DNA from 3 places in the Neomoorella glycerini genome. Region 3 is predicted to be linked to each of the others. Evidence: riboswitches for the same ligand, from Rfam matches in the RefSeq annotation. Region 3 holds a riboswitch; each other region holds the start of a gene.

The links. A riboswitch is a leader RNA that binds a small molecule or an ion and turns the genes downstream of it on or off. The one in region 3 is predicted to bind molybdenum cofactor.
Region 1: another riboswitch for molybdenum cofactor. It lies ahead of MGLY_RS03680 (hypothetical protein); the one in region 3 lies ahead of MGLY_RS16750 (Rossmann-like domain-containing protein).
Region 2: another riboswitch for molybdenum cofactor. It lies ahead of modA (molybdate ABC transporter substrate-binding protein); the one in region 3 lies ahead of MGLY_RS16750 (Rossmann-like domain-containing protein).

Annotation. Positions count from the first base shown of each region.
Region 1 is NZ_CP046244.1:770,887-775,392, reverse strand. It holds gene MGLY_RS03705 (FAD-dependent oxidoreductase) at 1-1,171, shown strand, start outside; gene MGLY_RS03700 (hypothetical protein) at 1,307-1,609, shown strand; gene MGLY_RS03695 (hypothetical protein) at 1,693-1,986, shown strand; gene MGLY_RS03690 (nucleotidyltransferase domain-containing protein) at 2,058-2,369, shown strand; molybdenum cofactor riboswitch at 2,612-2,753, shown strand; gene MGLY_RS03680 (hypothetical protein) at 2,841-3,053, shown strand; gene MGLY_RS03675 (molybdopterin molybdotransferase MoeA) at 3,067-4,296, shown strand; gene MGLY_RS03670 (molybdopterin-binding protein) at 4,410-4,506, shown strand, end outside.
Region 2 is NZ_CP046244.1:241,878-246,383, reverse strand. It holds gene MGLY_RS01270 (helix-turn-helix domain-containing protein) at 1-201, shown strand, start outside; gene MGLY_RS01265 (L-lactate dehydrogenase) at 198-1,157, opposite strand; gene MGLY_RS01260 (selenium metabolism-associated LysR family transcriptional regulator) at 1,225-2,139, shown strand; molybdenum cofactor riboswitch at 2,203-2,340, shown strand; gene modA (molybdate ABC transporter substrate-binding protein) at 2,429-3,298, shown strand; gene MGLY_RS01250 (ABC transporter permease) at 3,341-4,144, shown strand; gene MGLY_RS01245 (ABC transporter ATP-binding protein) at 4,141-4,506, shown strand, end outside.
Region 3 is NZ_CP046244.1:3,361,562-3,366,067, forward strand. It holds gene MGLY_RS16740 (ABC transporter permease) at 1-569, opposite strand, end outside; gene modA (molybdate ABC transporter substrate-binding protein) at 587-1,414, opposite strand; gene MGLY_RS16750 (Rossmann-like domain-containing protein) at 1,442-2,170, opposite strand; molybdenum cofactor riboswitch at 2,264-2,399, opposite strand; gene MGLY_RS16755 (response regulator) at 2,494-3,165, opposite strand; gene MGLY_RS18935 (ATP-binding protein) at 3,168-3,290, opposite strand; gene MGLY_RS16765 (sensor histidine kinase) at 3,312-3,851, opposite strand; partial or broken gene ltrA (group II intron reverse transcriptase/maturase) at 3,920-4,506, opposite strand, start outside.

The DNA of each region.
Region 1 (4,506 bases), 920 kb from region 3:
AGGCCAGATCAAAGACGCTAAGATTTCCGACCGGGCTGCCTGGGGCTTTGCCAGCCTTGGCGCGGCGTACCAGCCCTCCACCTCGCGCTTGCGGCTGCGGGGCTTGAATATCGGCCGCCAGAATGACGGCACCATCCTCATTAACGCCCTGCAGATCTTTGGTGTCGATGGACTGAGCGAGGCTGCCAAAACTGAAGCCATGGAGCTGGCCCGGCAAGAACTGCCGGCTATTACTGACTTCTTGCGCTCCCGGCTGCCCGGTTTTGCCGGGGCCAGGCTCCTGGGGGCGGCGCCGGAACTCTACGTCCGGGAAACCCGCCACATCAAGGCCCTTTACCAGCTGGACCTGAATGACGTCCTCTTTAACCGCTATTTCCCCGACGCCATCGCCCTGGGGTCCTACCCGGTGGATGTCCAGGCGACTTCACCCCAGGATACGGGTTACGTCTACGGCCGGCCGGAAGTCTACAGCATCCCCTTCCGTTCCCTGGTACCCCAGGGGATCGACAACCTCCTGGTTGTAGGGCGCTCGGCCGGCTATACCCACCTGGCTGCCGGCAGCGCCCGGGTGGTACCCATCGGCATGGCTACCGGCGACGCTGCCGGGGTGGCGGCCGCTTATTCCCTGCAGGTGAATAAGAATTTCCGGGAGCTGGCGGCCAGCCCCCGGGATATCCAGGCCATCCAGGATCTCCTGGTGAAGGCCGGCGCTTACCTGAAGGACTACCACATCAGAAACCCCTTGAGCGATCACTGGGCCTTTGCGGGCCTGCAGTTCGTCAATCGCTGGGGCCTGATTGTCGCCGGTTATAATAACGACTGGAAGCTGGATGACCCGGTCAACCAGGCAAGCTTTTACTATATGACGGCCAATGCCTTAAAAAGGGCGGCCGGCCGGGGCGATCTGGTGGCTGCCAGGGCAGCAGCCTTAGAGCCCTATCTCGAACGGAAACCTTTAACGCGGGGGGCAGCGGCCTCTCTCCTCCTCACCTACCTGGGCGATGATACGGCGGCTTTAGACCCGGCGGCAGCCGTGGCCCGGGCCGGGGCAAAGGGCCTCCTGCCCCTGGATAAAACGGGAAGCGATCCCCAGGGGATAGTAACCGGAGCGGAGGCCTACTACGCCACCGAGAGGCTCTGCGCCCTGGTGGCAAGAATTAATGGGCACTGATGCAAAAGAGGAAGCCCTGCGGGAGTTTTCATCGGCCTGATTCAGGCCGCCCTGGCCGGTTGGTGAGATGGCTTTTCGCTTAAACTGGTATGTGATACAATACTTATATGATATACCGCGGGAGGAGGCACTGCCATGGCAATTTCACCGCGATTCAGTAGTTTGTTACTGGAAGCCACCCGCGCCCATGATATAGATGAAGCCTTATCTAAACTTTTTAGTGAGTACCTTGAGTTGAAAATCGCTAAACTGGAAGAGCGCCGGGATAATCTACAAAAAAAATGGGGTATGTCTTTCGAGGCTTTTTGCCGCCAGGTGCAAGATAATAGCCTGCCCAAGGATCCCTTTTCTTATGAAGTAGAGAATGATTACTGGGAATGGGAAGAAGTAGAAACTCTTTTAAAACACTACCAGGGGCTGAAAAACAAATGGATGTAGCCAGGTTTTTAAGGGAGCTTTTTTCCTGCCTGGCGGGAAAAGACTTTGTAAAGGATTGTCACCTGGAAGTGGCAGTTTTTCTGATGAAGGGAAAGATTGAACTTAAAGATGATGGCTTTCTTAAAGTGTATTGCAACGAGCGGACAGGTACCCTGGCTTTTGCATTAATAAACAAGGAAAAACGTATCTGGGGGATCGATAAGGATAATTTGCGCGGCTGGCATTGTCATCCTTTTGGAGAACCCGAAAGCCACCAGCCAGTAGAAGAACAGGATTTGGAAGTTATCATAAACCAGGTGGAAACTATCTGGCGGCAGATTACAGGACCAGGAGGTCAGTTGAAAAACCATCGTAACCAGCCGGCCCATTTGAGTTAACCCTACCGGAAGCCGCTTAAGATTGAAATGCCGTATTTTTGGTATAATACAGGAAAGGAGGGTCGGCATTTATGCATGAAATAGTACAGTCTATGGCCAAACGTATCGTAGAGAAATTCCATCCCCAAAAAGTAATCGTTTTTGGTTCATGGGCAAGGGGAGAAGCCGGTCCAGGCAGTGATGTGGACCTTTTGATTGTTCTGGATTGCAGCCGTGAACAAAAACGGGCTATGCAAGTAGCCATTAGAAAAGAGCTGCGTGAATTTAAAGTCCCGAAAGATATTATAGTTGCTAATCTAGAGGACATCAGCAAGTATAAAGACGCCTGGTGGACTGTTTACCACCCCGCCCTCAAAGAAGGGTTGGTGCTCTATGAACACTGAGGAAAGGGAACAGGAAGCATTAAGATGGCTGGATAAAGCAAGAAGGGACTTGCGTGTGGCCAGGATGGCCTTCAACGACGAGGAGGAGCCCTCACGATGAAGCCCAAAAAGCAATTGCGATGGCGGAAGATATATACAATAAGATATTCGCTAAAATGATTAACTAAAGGTCAGGGACCATCTACGCTCATGCGTTTTAATTCCTGCTTGCCTCCTATTTATGGTTATGCTACAATAAACATAACTGCATATACCTCCGAGCCAGTGGGCCTAAGGTTTGAGGCTATGGCTGCTGGCCTCCTGCCTGCTTGCCAGGCAGCGACGGGGTAGGCGGGGAAACCTGCCTGCCTCCCGGAATGGGAAAGGAGTTTTTAGTAACTTCAGGCACCCTTCCGGGTGCCTTATATTTTAAGTAACATTTTTACCAAAAAGGAATAAAGCCCGGCTATAATAAATCAACGCGAAGAGAGCATGAAACTTCTGGAAGGGGGTATTTTCATGGTTGACCGGGAAGCCATCAAAGCAGCAGTAAAAGAAGCCGCGGCTAACCATGGCGGCAAGCTGCCCTGCGCGGTGGCCCAGGAAGTGGCCCGCCGTTTGCAGGTGCCCATGCGTGAGGTGGGACAGGCTACTGACGACTTGCAGATCAAGATTATCCAGTGCCAGCTGGGGTGTTTCGAGTAGCAGGGGGATATGGATGGAACTCTTTCGGGTGGTAACTTTAGCAGAAGCACGCCGGCTGCTGGCCCGCTACTGGCCCTTGCCGGGACGGCAGGAAGTGATTTTACCCCTGCTCGCTGCCCTGGGGCGGGAACTGGCCCGGCCGGTGGCGGCGAAGGACGACGTTCCCGGTTTTACCCGTGCCACCATGGACGGTTATGCCGTCCGGGCGGCCGATACCTTTGGCGCCCGGGAAAGCCAGCCGGTGATTTTGCGCCTGGTAGGAGAGGTGCCCATGGGGCAACCGGCTACAGTTGCCGTTGGCCCCGGCGAAGCGGTGGCCGTGGCTACGGGAAGTATGATGCCCCCGGGGGCTGATGCCGTGGTTATGGTGGAAAATACGGAACTCTTACCGGAGGGCCGGATCGCCGTTTTTAAACCCGTGGCCCCGGGGCAGGACCTGGTGCGGCAGGGTGCCGACGTCCGCGCCGGTACCACCGTCCTGCCTGTCGGCCATACTTTGCGGCCTCAGGACCTGGGAGTGCTGGCCAGCCTGGGAGTAACCCGGGTGACTGTATATGAGCCCTGGCGGGTGGGCATCCTGGCTACCGGCAATGAAATCGTCCCTCCCGAGGCTAACCCCGGACCCGGTCAGGTAAGAGATATTAATTCCTACACCCTGGCCGGACTGGTCCAGGAGTGCGGTGGCAAGGTCACCCTCTACGGTATTGCTCCCGATGACCTGGAGGACCTCACGGCCAGGGTCCGGAAAGCCCTGGCGGAGAACCACCTGGTGCTCCTTTCCGGCGGCAGTTCCGTCGGCACCCGCGATTTAACCGTCCAGGTCCTGGCTGGCCTGGGACAGCCGGGTATCCTCTTTCACGGTGTGGCCATCCGCCCGGGTAAGCCCACCGTTGCGGCAGTGGCCGGCGATAAGATGATCCTGGGCCTGCCGGGCCATCCCGTTTCAGCCATGGTTGTTTTCAGTATCTTAATTGAACCCCTGCTGCGCTACGGGAGCTACGACCACCTGGCCGGGAGGAGGACGGTGGAGGCGATCTTAAGCCGTACAGTTACTTCCACCCCCGGCCGGGAGGACTATATCCGCGTTCGCCTGGGAGCAGGCCCGGGTGGGTTCCTGGCCGTACCGGTACCGGGAGGATCGAGTATGATCTCATCCATGGTCCAGGCCGACGGCCTGGTAACCATTCCCCTGGAAGAAGAGGGCCTGGAAGCCGGTACGAGGGTAGAGGTTAAATTATTTTAAGTGTTACTTTATTATACCATAGTTCATAAAGCGGAGAGAAAGCGGCGAGAAAGCGGAGAGGGTCCGGAAAGCTGAATTAAGTTATATTAAACCCGGGAAGGAAGGGTTGGTTATTGGCACGCAAGGTCTTTGTCACCAGCCGGCCCTGGCAGGAGGCCCTGGAGGAATTTCTGGGAACTTTAAGATCCAATGGTTACCTGGCCGGGCTGC
Region 2 (4,506 bases), 390 kb from region 3:
GGAGTCCTGAATATTTCCCCCTGTTATTTTATAGCTGACGATGCCGGGTTGGATGAGGTACTTAACCAGATGAGCCCCGAAGTACGCCGGTTGCTCATGGAACCCAAGGTACAGTCTGTATTGCGCCTGGTATGCAATTGTACCGAAGATGAACTCCGCTTTATCCTCAATTTTATCCAGCTCTATAAACGCTGCCACTAACCCGGGAGACGGAGGCGGGCGATAATTTCCTGGAGGATGCTCGCCGAGTGCCTGAGGGCAGCCAGTTCCCCGGCTCCCAGGGGAATGGCCAGGATTTTTTCCCGCCCCTGGCTGCCTACCAGGCAGGGGAGACTTAAGGCCACCTCACCCTCAAGGCCGTAAAGGCCGCGAATGACGCTGGAAACGGTGAGGACGCTCTTCTCATCCCGGAGGATGCTTTCGGTAATCCGGCTCAAGGCTAAGGCTACGCCATAGGCAGTAGCCCCTTTGCGTTCGATGATTGCATAAGCGGCCTCCCTGACCTGGTAGCTTATTTCAGTCCGGAAGGCCTCATCTTCAGTGGTACCGTCCAGGAGGTAAAACTCCTCCAGGTCAACCCCGGCCACATTGGCCAGGCTCCAGACGGGCACTTCGGTATCGCCGTGCTCGCCGATGACATAAGCATGGATGTTGCGGGGGTCGACATGGAGGCGGCGGCTTAACAGGTGGCGGAAACGGGCACTGTCCAGGACAGTCCCCGAGCCCAGGATCCTGTTTTCCGGAAGCCCCGAGATCTTCCAGGCCACATAGGTCAGGACATCCACCGGGTTGGCCACCATGAGGATTAAAGCATCAGGGCAGTGCTGCAAAAGGGGCGGCAGGGCCTCGCGGACAATGGCCGTATTGCGGTGCACCAGGTCCAGGCGGGTTTCCCCGGGCTGCTGGTTGGCACCGGCGGTGAAAATGATAATGCGCGCGCCGGCGCAATCGGCCGGGCCGCCGGCATAAATTTTTACGGGACGGATCAAAGTGGCCGCGTGGGCGAGGTCCATGGCTTCCCCTTCAGCCCGGGTGCGGTTAATATCGACAAGGACCATTTCTTTGACGATGGGGCTGAAGAGGAGGGCAAAGGCGGTACTGGCGCCGACATAGCCGGCGCCGATGATGGCTACTTTGGCCGGGCCCTGCAGGGCCATAATATCACCTCTAGGCATATTCTCCACTGTTACCAGGAGGGTTATACAGGAACTGGAGCCGTAAATTATGAACCTCAATTACTGGTTAACTTTTATTACCACGGTAGAAAAAGGTACCCTTTCCGCGGCAGCCGAGGAGCTGCACCTTACCCAGCCGGGGGTTAGCAAGCAGCTCCAGGCCCTGGAGGATTACTACGGCCTGCGTTTACTTGAACGCCGGGGCCGCGAGGTGCGGCTGACGGCGGCCGGGAAGATTTGTTACCGGCATGCTAAAGCCATTGCCCGTCACCTGGAACAAACCCAGCGGGAACTGGCCGAACTAACCCGGCTGGTGAAGGGCCGCTTGCTGCTGGGGGCCAGCACGACGCCGGGCCAGTATATCCTGCCCAGGCTGATTGGCGGTTTCCGGCGGGAATATCCCCGGGTGGAGGTGGTGGTAGAGATTGCCGACTCCCAGGAGGTGATCCGGCGCCTGCAGGATGGAGAAATCGATCTCGGGGTTGTCGGCGCCGGGGGCCGGGGCCGGAACCTTTCCTATAGCCGCCTGGTAGAGGATGAACTGGTCCTCATTGTCCCGCCAGGGCACCGCCTGGCCGGGGTTACTGCTGCAAATCCACTGGATTTACAGGGCGAGCCCCTGGTCTGGCGGGAGGCCGGTTCCGGTACCCGCAGGGTAGTGGAAGAACGCCTGCAAAAAGCCGGTTTCACCGTCGATCCGGCCCGGGTGGTCATGGAGCTGGGCAGTACGGAAGCCATTGTCAGCGCCGTGGAGGCCGGCCTGGGTATTTCCCTGGTTACCTGCTGGGCGGTGGAAAAAAGCGTCAAACTCGGCCGCCTGGTTACCGTTCCCCTCCAGGGGGTAAATTTGAAACGCGACCTGTACCTGGTCCGGCGCCGCCAGCCCTTAAGCCCGGCTGCCGAGGCCTTTGCCTGCTTTCTGGAAAAACACCATCTCCAGCTCCCGTTACCTGTTAATACTTGATCGATAGTAAAGGTTCTTCTCAATATCTTGACGGGACAAAGGGATAAGGGTATGATGAAATAAATTAAATACCATCTCCGAGCCGGTGTTACCTAAGGGCTGCCAGCCTATGGGACACCGGCCTGGGTCGCATTACCCACGGGGTAGGCCGGGAAACGGGCCTGCCTCCCTTGCTCGGAAAGGAGATGCGGCGTGGCAGGGTCAATGACGCCCCGGCATCCTTTGCGAGCCGGGGCATTTACTTATGTAGGGCCGGCAGGCTCATAAAATTGCGGGAGGTTGATTAACTTTGAGACGAATCTTGAAGATGGTAGTCATTACTATGCTGGCACTTCTTTTTTTAGCTGGTTGTACCTCGCAAAAGGAAAGTGTAACTCCGGCCAGGCAAGGAGAAACTAAAGAACTGCAGGTCTTTGCCGGGGCCGCCAGTAAACCTCCCCTGGAGGAGATTGCTACGCTTTTTATGCAAAAGTCCGGCGTTAAAGTCAACCTTACCTTTGGCGGTTCGGGTAGCGTCCTTTCTCAGATGAAATTGTCCCGCCAGGGCGATATTTACATCCCCGGTTCTTCTGATTTCATGGAAATGGCCAAGAAAGAGGGCGTTGTGGATGCCAAAACCGAACAGATACTGGTTTACCTTATACCGGCTATTAATGTACCGAAGGGCAACCCGCAAGGAATCCGGTCTTTAAACGATTTAGCCCGGCCCGGGATGCGGGTGGGCCTGGCGCGTCCCGAGACGGTTTGCGTAGGCCTTTATGGGGTAGAAATCCTGGAGAAAGCTGGCCTGGCTGATAAGGTTAAAAAGAACATTGTTACTTATGCGGAAAGTTGCGAGAAAACAGCCAACCTGGTAGCCCTAAAGCAAGTTGACGCCGTTATCGGCTGGGATGTCTTCCAAAAATGGGACCCGGCCAAGATTGAAACAATCTATTTGCCGCCGGAACAAGTAACCCGCATTGGTTATATTCCCGCAGCCATCTCTAATTTTTCCCAACAAAAGGAGCTGGCCGCCTTATTTTTGGCTTTTCTCACCTCAGAACAGGGCAAAGAGGTTTTTCGGAAATACGGTTACCTGGGAAGCGTTGAAGAGGCGCGTAAATTTGCTCCGGAGGCGCCGGTTGGGGGCGAATACCAGTTGCCTGCAGACTGGCGCTAAGCTACCAGGCCAGGGTTTTAAGAATGAGGGTGAAGAAGGAAAGTGGGCCGGAAAAAAATTGCCGCCAGGGCCTTTACCATGGCTTTTAGCGGCCTTCTTACCATGGTGTTAATGTATATCTTACTACTTTTATTCTCCCAGGTTAGCTATTTGAACAAAGAAGTACTTCTCAGCAGCTTGAAAGATAAAGAAGTTCATTTTGCCCTGGCCCTCTCTTTAGAATCGGCCCTGGCAGTGGCTGCGCTGGCCCTTTTAATTGGCATCCCTGCCGGTTATGCCCTGTCGCGCTTTAGCGTGCCGGCTAAAGCGGTGATCGATACCATTATGGATCTGCCAGTGGTCATCTCACCCGTTGCCCTGGGGGCGATGCTGCTAATTTTTTTTAACACAGCTCCGGGGTTGTTTTTTCAGGAGCATTTTTTTTCGGTAGTTTTTAACGTGACCGGCATTATTGTGGCTCAGGCTACCATTGTCATTTTTCTGGCCATTCGTTTGATGAAATCTATTTTTGACGCCATCGACCCGGCCTATGAAATGGCGGCCCGGGTCCTGGGGGAAAGCAGGGCCGGGGCCTTCTGGCGGGTGACTTTGCCCATGGCCAGGCCCGGTATTATGGCTACCTTTATTCTCTCCTGGGCCCGGGCCCTGGGTGAGTTTGGCGCCACCGTTACCCTGGCAGGAGCTACCAAGATGAAAACCGAGACCTTACCGATTGCCATTTATTTAAATCTCTCTGCTGTAAAGATCGAAAAGGCAGTGGCCCTGGTAAGCATTATAGTTTTGATGGCTTTTTTAATTCTCCTGGCTTTACGTTTACTGACGGATAAAGGAGCATTGTACCAGTGATCCAGGTTGAAAATCTAACCGTAGCAGGGCCCGGTTTTTACCTGGGCGACATTTCCTTCAGGGTAAATAAAGCCGAATATCTGATTATTTTGGGGCCGTCCGGTGCCGGGAAGACGGTACTGTTAGATACCCTGGCAGGCCTTAAAAAACCCCGGAAAGGCAGGATACTCTTTTCCGGCCGGGACGTTACCCGTGCTTTGCCGGAAGAACGGAAGATTGGTTATATTCAACAAAACCTGGCTTTATTTCCCCACCTTTCGATCATGGAAAACATCACCTTTGGCGCCCGTCCCAACCGGATCCCGCCTGCCAGGGCCGGCAAGCGGGCCAGGGAATTAGCAGCTTTACTCGGCATTGAACAC
Region 3 (4,506 bases):
ACCAGCCCTGCGAGGATATTATTTCGTATTAATGGTAAAGTAACCTTTAGAAAAGCCCGGGCCGGAGTACAGCCCAGGGTCCTCGCCACATATTCGAGGCGGATATCCACGGCCTCGATAGCAGCCTTCAGGACGGTAATCAAGGCAGGAAGATTGACGAAAAATTGGGCCAGGATGATCCCGGTCACGGTAAACACAAAACGTAAACCCATCCTGGCCAGGATTTCGCCAAAGGTCGTAGTGCCAAAAAGCAGGAGCAGGCAAACGCCGGAGACAATGGGCGGCAGGGTTAAAGGGATTCTGAGAAGATTGGCTGCTATACCCCGGCCCGGCAGATTGTAACGAGCCAGGGTATAGGCCACCGGCATAGCTACCAGCAGGCAGGCGGCTGTTGAAACAATGGAGGTCAAGAGGCTGAGCCTGATGGCGAAGACCAGTTCCGGCATCTTTAGCGATAGAGGTATAAAGGGCAAACCCCTTACCAGGACGGTACCTACGGCGGCTAAAATAAATAGCAGTACCAGGAAAGTTACCAGCACGTTAAAGGTTTTAAACAACCTTGAACCCAAGTTTTCGCGCCTCCCCACTAACGGGCCACCGGTTTGTATCCCCATTTTTGCCAGATCTGGTAGGCCGCCGACGAAGTGAAAAATTCGGCCAGTTGCTGGGCCAATTCTTTTTCCTTGGAACAGGTCAGTACTGCCACCGGAACTGTTTTGACATATTCCTTTAGTTCGGGCACTGGTACCAGCTCAAGCTTGTCTTTTGCCCCCTGGCAATTTTCTTCCCAGATCACGGCAGCGTCGGCCTGCTTGGTGCTTAGATACACCACCAGCTCGTTTGCCGTCGGCGTCCTGACTACCACATTTTTATTGACGTTTTCCAGAAGGCCGTGCTTTTGCAGAAGCTGGTCGGCCAGCTTGCCGATAGGATTGGCCTGGGGGTCCCCCAGGGCTACTTTCACTCCCGGACGAGCCAGGTCGGCTAACTTGCGGATGCCGGCAGGATTCCCCTTGGGAACAGCCAGTACCGGTAGGTGATAAACGACATTCTTTTCCCATGCTACCAGGTTTTTTTCTTTAACAGGCTTTAATTCCGCTATATCCCCCGGCAGGTAGACGTCTCCCTGCCCGGTTAACAGGATCTGGTTGTTAAGCTGCGCTGCGCCGCCAAAGGTATAGGTAAGCTTTAACCCGCTTTGAGCTTGAAAAGCGGCACCGATTTCCTCGACCGGGTTTTTCAGGCCGGCGCCGCTATAAACTAAAAGGGAGCGCCCGGCCGCGTTGTCCGCCTTATCATTCGTTCCTGCCTGGCCCTTCGGACTCTCATCTTTACTGCTACCGCAGCCGACCAGCACCAGCAACCCAAACAAAAGTAGACCCAGTAATAGCGTGACAGATTTTGAAACCCTCACTGTTATTCCCTCCCATAATTCCAATTATCAATGCCCAAAAGAGCAATACTGCTCGTAACCGGCCAGGCAGGCTATGCCGCTGATGGTTACCCCGTAAAAGACAATCGGTTTCCGGCCCATTATCGCCGCCAGGGTATCGTTTACCGCGGTTGTACCGGTCGCCAAGACCAGTTCGCTCCATTCAATAATTTCTTCTGTATGCCGGGCGTCTTCTATCATAACTCCGCCTTTACGTTGCCCGACGTTATCCGGGTCCAGGTCGGTTACCCGGATCGGGAAATGACCGGCCAGGCTGGCCACCATGGCCGGCTGCAGGCCGATAAAGGCAATCCGGGGGTTGCCGAAACGTTCCCGGACGTATTCTACCAGGCGGGAGGCACATTGGGCCGGTTCTTGGTCGCGGCAGTGGACGGTCTTGTCTACCAGTTTGAGATGCCGCATCACGGCATTCAAAGTGGCGATAAATACGGCTCGCTCATAGTTATTACGTAACGGCAGGGCCAGAACTTCCTTCAGGGTGCCCTGGTAATTCCCCGGCATATCGGTATACGCCTGCCCACAAGCGTCTTTAAAGTTGGCCTGGATCATAAATTCTTTACCCTTTAAAAGAGGAAAGTCCTGGCGTTCCGGCCGGCCGATGGCTTCCTCGGGGGTCAGGGGCCGGGCGCTGATCACCTGTATTTCTTCCTCCCCGGTCAGGTGCCTGTCTTTTACCAGCCCGTAAAATTTTTCTCTGATGCCTTCTAAGAATTGCATCTGAAGCCATCCCCTTTCCTGGCTAATTAGCAACAAATTAAAAACCCCGTCTCCACGGCGGAGCGGGGTTTAACTGAAAAAGCCATAGCTCTCTCTTATAGCTAACCCCCTCCTTTTCAATACCTGGAAGGCATACCCGTTTCCCGGTACACCCCGTGGACCAGCGGTCCAGGCCAGCCTGCCATAGGTTGCTCCTTTAGGCCAGGAAGGCTCGGAGGATATTTTATGTTATGTCCATCTTTCTAATTTGTCTATTCTCCGCCAAGCGGCAAATTCCTGCCGCGGCCGTTAAAATATCGTGCCAGGAGGCGAAGTATTTTTTACTATATATCAGTGTCTAAAATTCCTATTTTAATAGCGTGCTTAACCAGTTCGGCATAATTATGGGCGCCTAGCTTACGCATTATATTAGCCCGGTGTTTTTCGACCGTCTTCTTGCTGATGGTTAATAACCTGGCGATATCGCGGTTACTTACTCCTTCTACTACCAGCCTAAATATCTCCTGCTCACGGTGGGTCAAACGTTCATAAGAAGGCTCTGCCCGTTGGTTCCTGCACTGCTTTAAGTACTCCGAAATAAGTGTGCTTGATATATCGCTGCTAAGGAAATATTTCCCCCGCGTTACACTCCTAATTGCCTCTACGATTTCTCTCCCGGGAGAATTCTTGTGTACATAACCGAGGGCGCCGGCGTCCAGGGCCCTAAAAACAAATTTTTCATTGCTGTACATGGATAAAATCACAACCTGGGTTTGCCAGCCGTCATTTTCCCTGGCAACTTTTAGTTGGTAGGCAACCTCCAAGCCGTTGAAATCGGGAAGGGAAATGTCAAGCACCATAACTTGTGGCTTTAAACGTTTGGCGATTTCCAGGGCCTCGCCTGCTTGGCCAGCTTCCCCAATTACCTCCATATCAGACTGGGCATTAATTATTCCCAGCAGGCCGTCGCGGACTAAAGGGTGGTCATCAACAATGATAACATTAATTTTGTCCATGATTAATCATTCCTGCGCTCAAATGGTATTTCCACTCTCACGGTTGTTCCCCTGCCGGGCTTTGAGTGTATATACAAAGTGCCACCTAGTTCTGCGACCCTCCGCCGCATACATTTAAGGCCCAATCCCTGGTAGTTGCTGCCTTCCTAAGGTTCAAACCCTTGTCCGTCATCAGCAATCACTGCAATCAATTTGGGATAAACATAACTCAGCTTTAAAGATACCCGGCTTGGTTGAGCATGTTTGGAGATATTATTTAATGCCTCCTGGAACACCCGAAAAAGAGCTACTTCAATATTGGGAGGCAATCGTTCCGGCCCGACGCCGTATATTTCTAAATCGACTTTTAAACCACTGGCAATTGAAAACTGCTCGCTCATCCACTCTAAAGTATTCTTAAGTCCCAAGGATTCCAGCATCGAAGGCATCAAGTCAAAGGAAATACGCCTTACTTCTTCGCCTATCCTCTCAATTCCGCCAATGATTTCTTTGATATTTAATTTTATTTGGGGCAGGTTTATTTTTTCTTTATGGGACAACGCGGCTAGTACCGATTCTAATTGCAATTTCTGAGCTACGATATCCTGACCAAGCCCGTCATGTAAGTCCCTGGCAAGCCGCTCCCGCTCTTTTTCCTGCATGCTTATCAACTGGCCGGAAAGCCAATTCAATTCCTTTTCCGCCAAAATACGTTCGGTAATATCAAAATAAAGTTCTACCCTCCCTTCACGGAAAGGTCCAGCGCCGATCTGGCCAGGACCCTTTCTCCTGCCCGTTTGCTTTTGACGTAGATGTTGCAGTCATCGGCGTAACGGACGAACTTGTGGCCCCTCTTTTCCAGTTCTTTGTCCAGGTCGTCCAGGAGTATGTTGGCCAATAACGGGCTTAAGGGTCCGCCCTGGGGCGTTCCTTCTGCCGTCTCCATGACCACTCCGTTTACCATGACGCCTGCCTGGAGATAGCGGCGGATAAGGGTAAGTACCCTCTTATCTGCCACTTTCCGGGCCACCCGGGCCATGAGGATGTCGTGGTTTACCCGGTCGAAGTATTTCTCGATGTCCAGGTCCACGGCCCATTCGTATCCTTCTTCTACGTATTGCCGCGCCTTCTTTACCGCATCATGGGCTTTCCTTCCGGGACGGAACCCGTAGCTGGCCTCTGAGAACTGCGGTTCGAAGATGGGCGTCAATACTTGCAGGAGGGCCTGCTGGATTAGGCGGTCCATTACGGTGGGTATCCCTAACATCCGTTTGCCTCCCCCGGGTTTCGGGATTTCGACCCGGCGCACGGGCTTCGGTCTGTAGGTTCCCGCGAGCAGTTCTTCCCGGATGCGCGGCCACT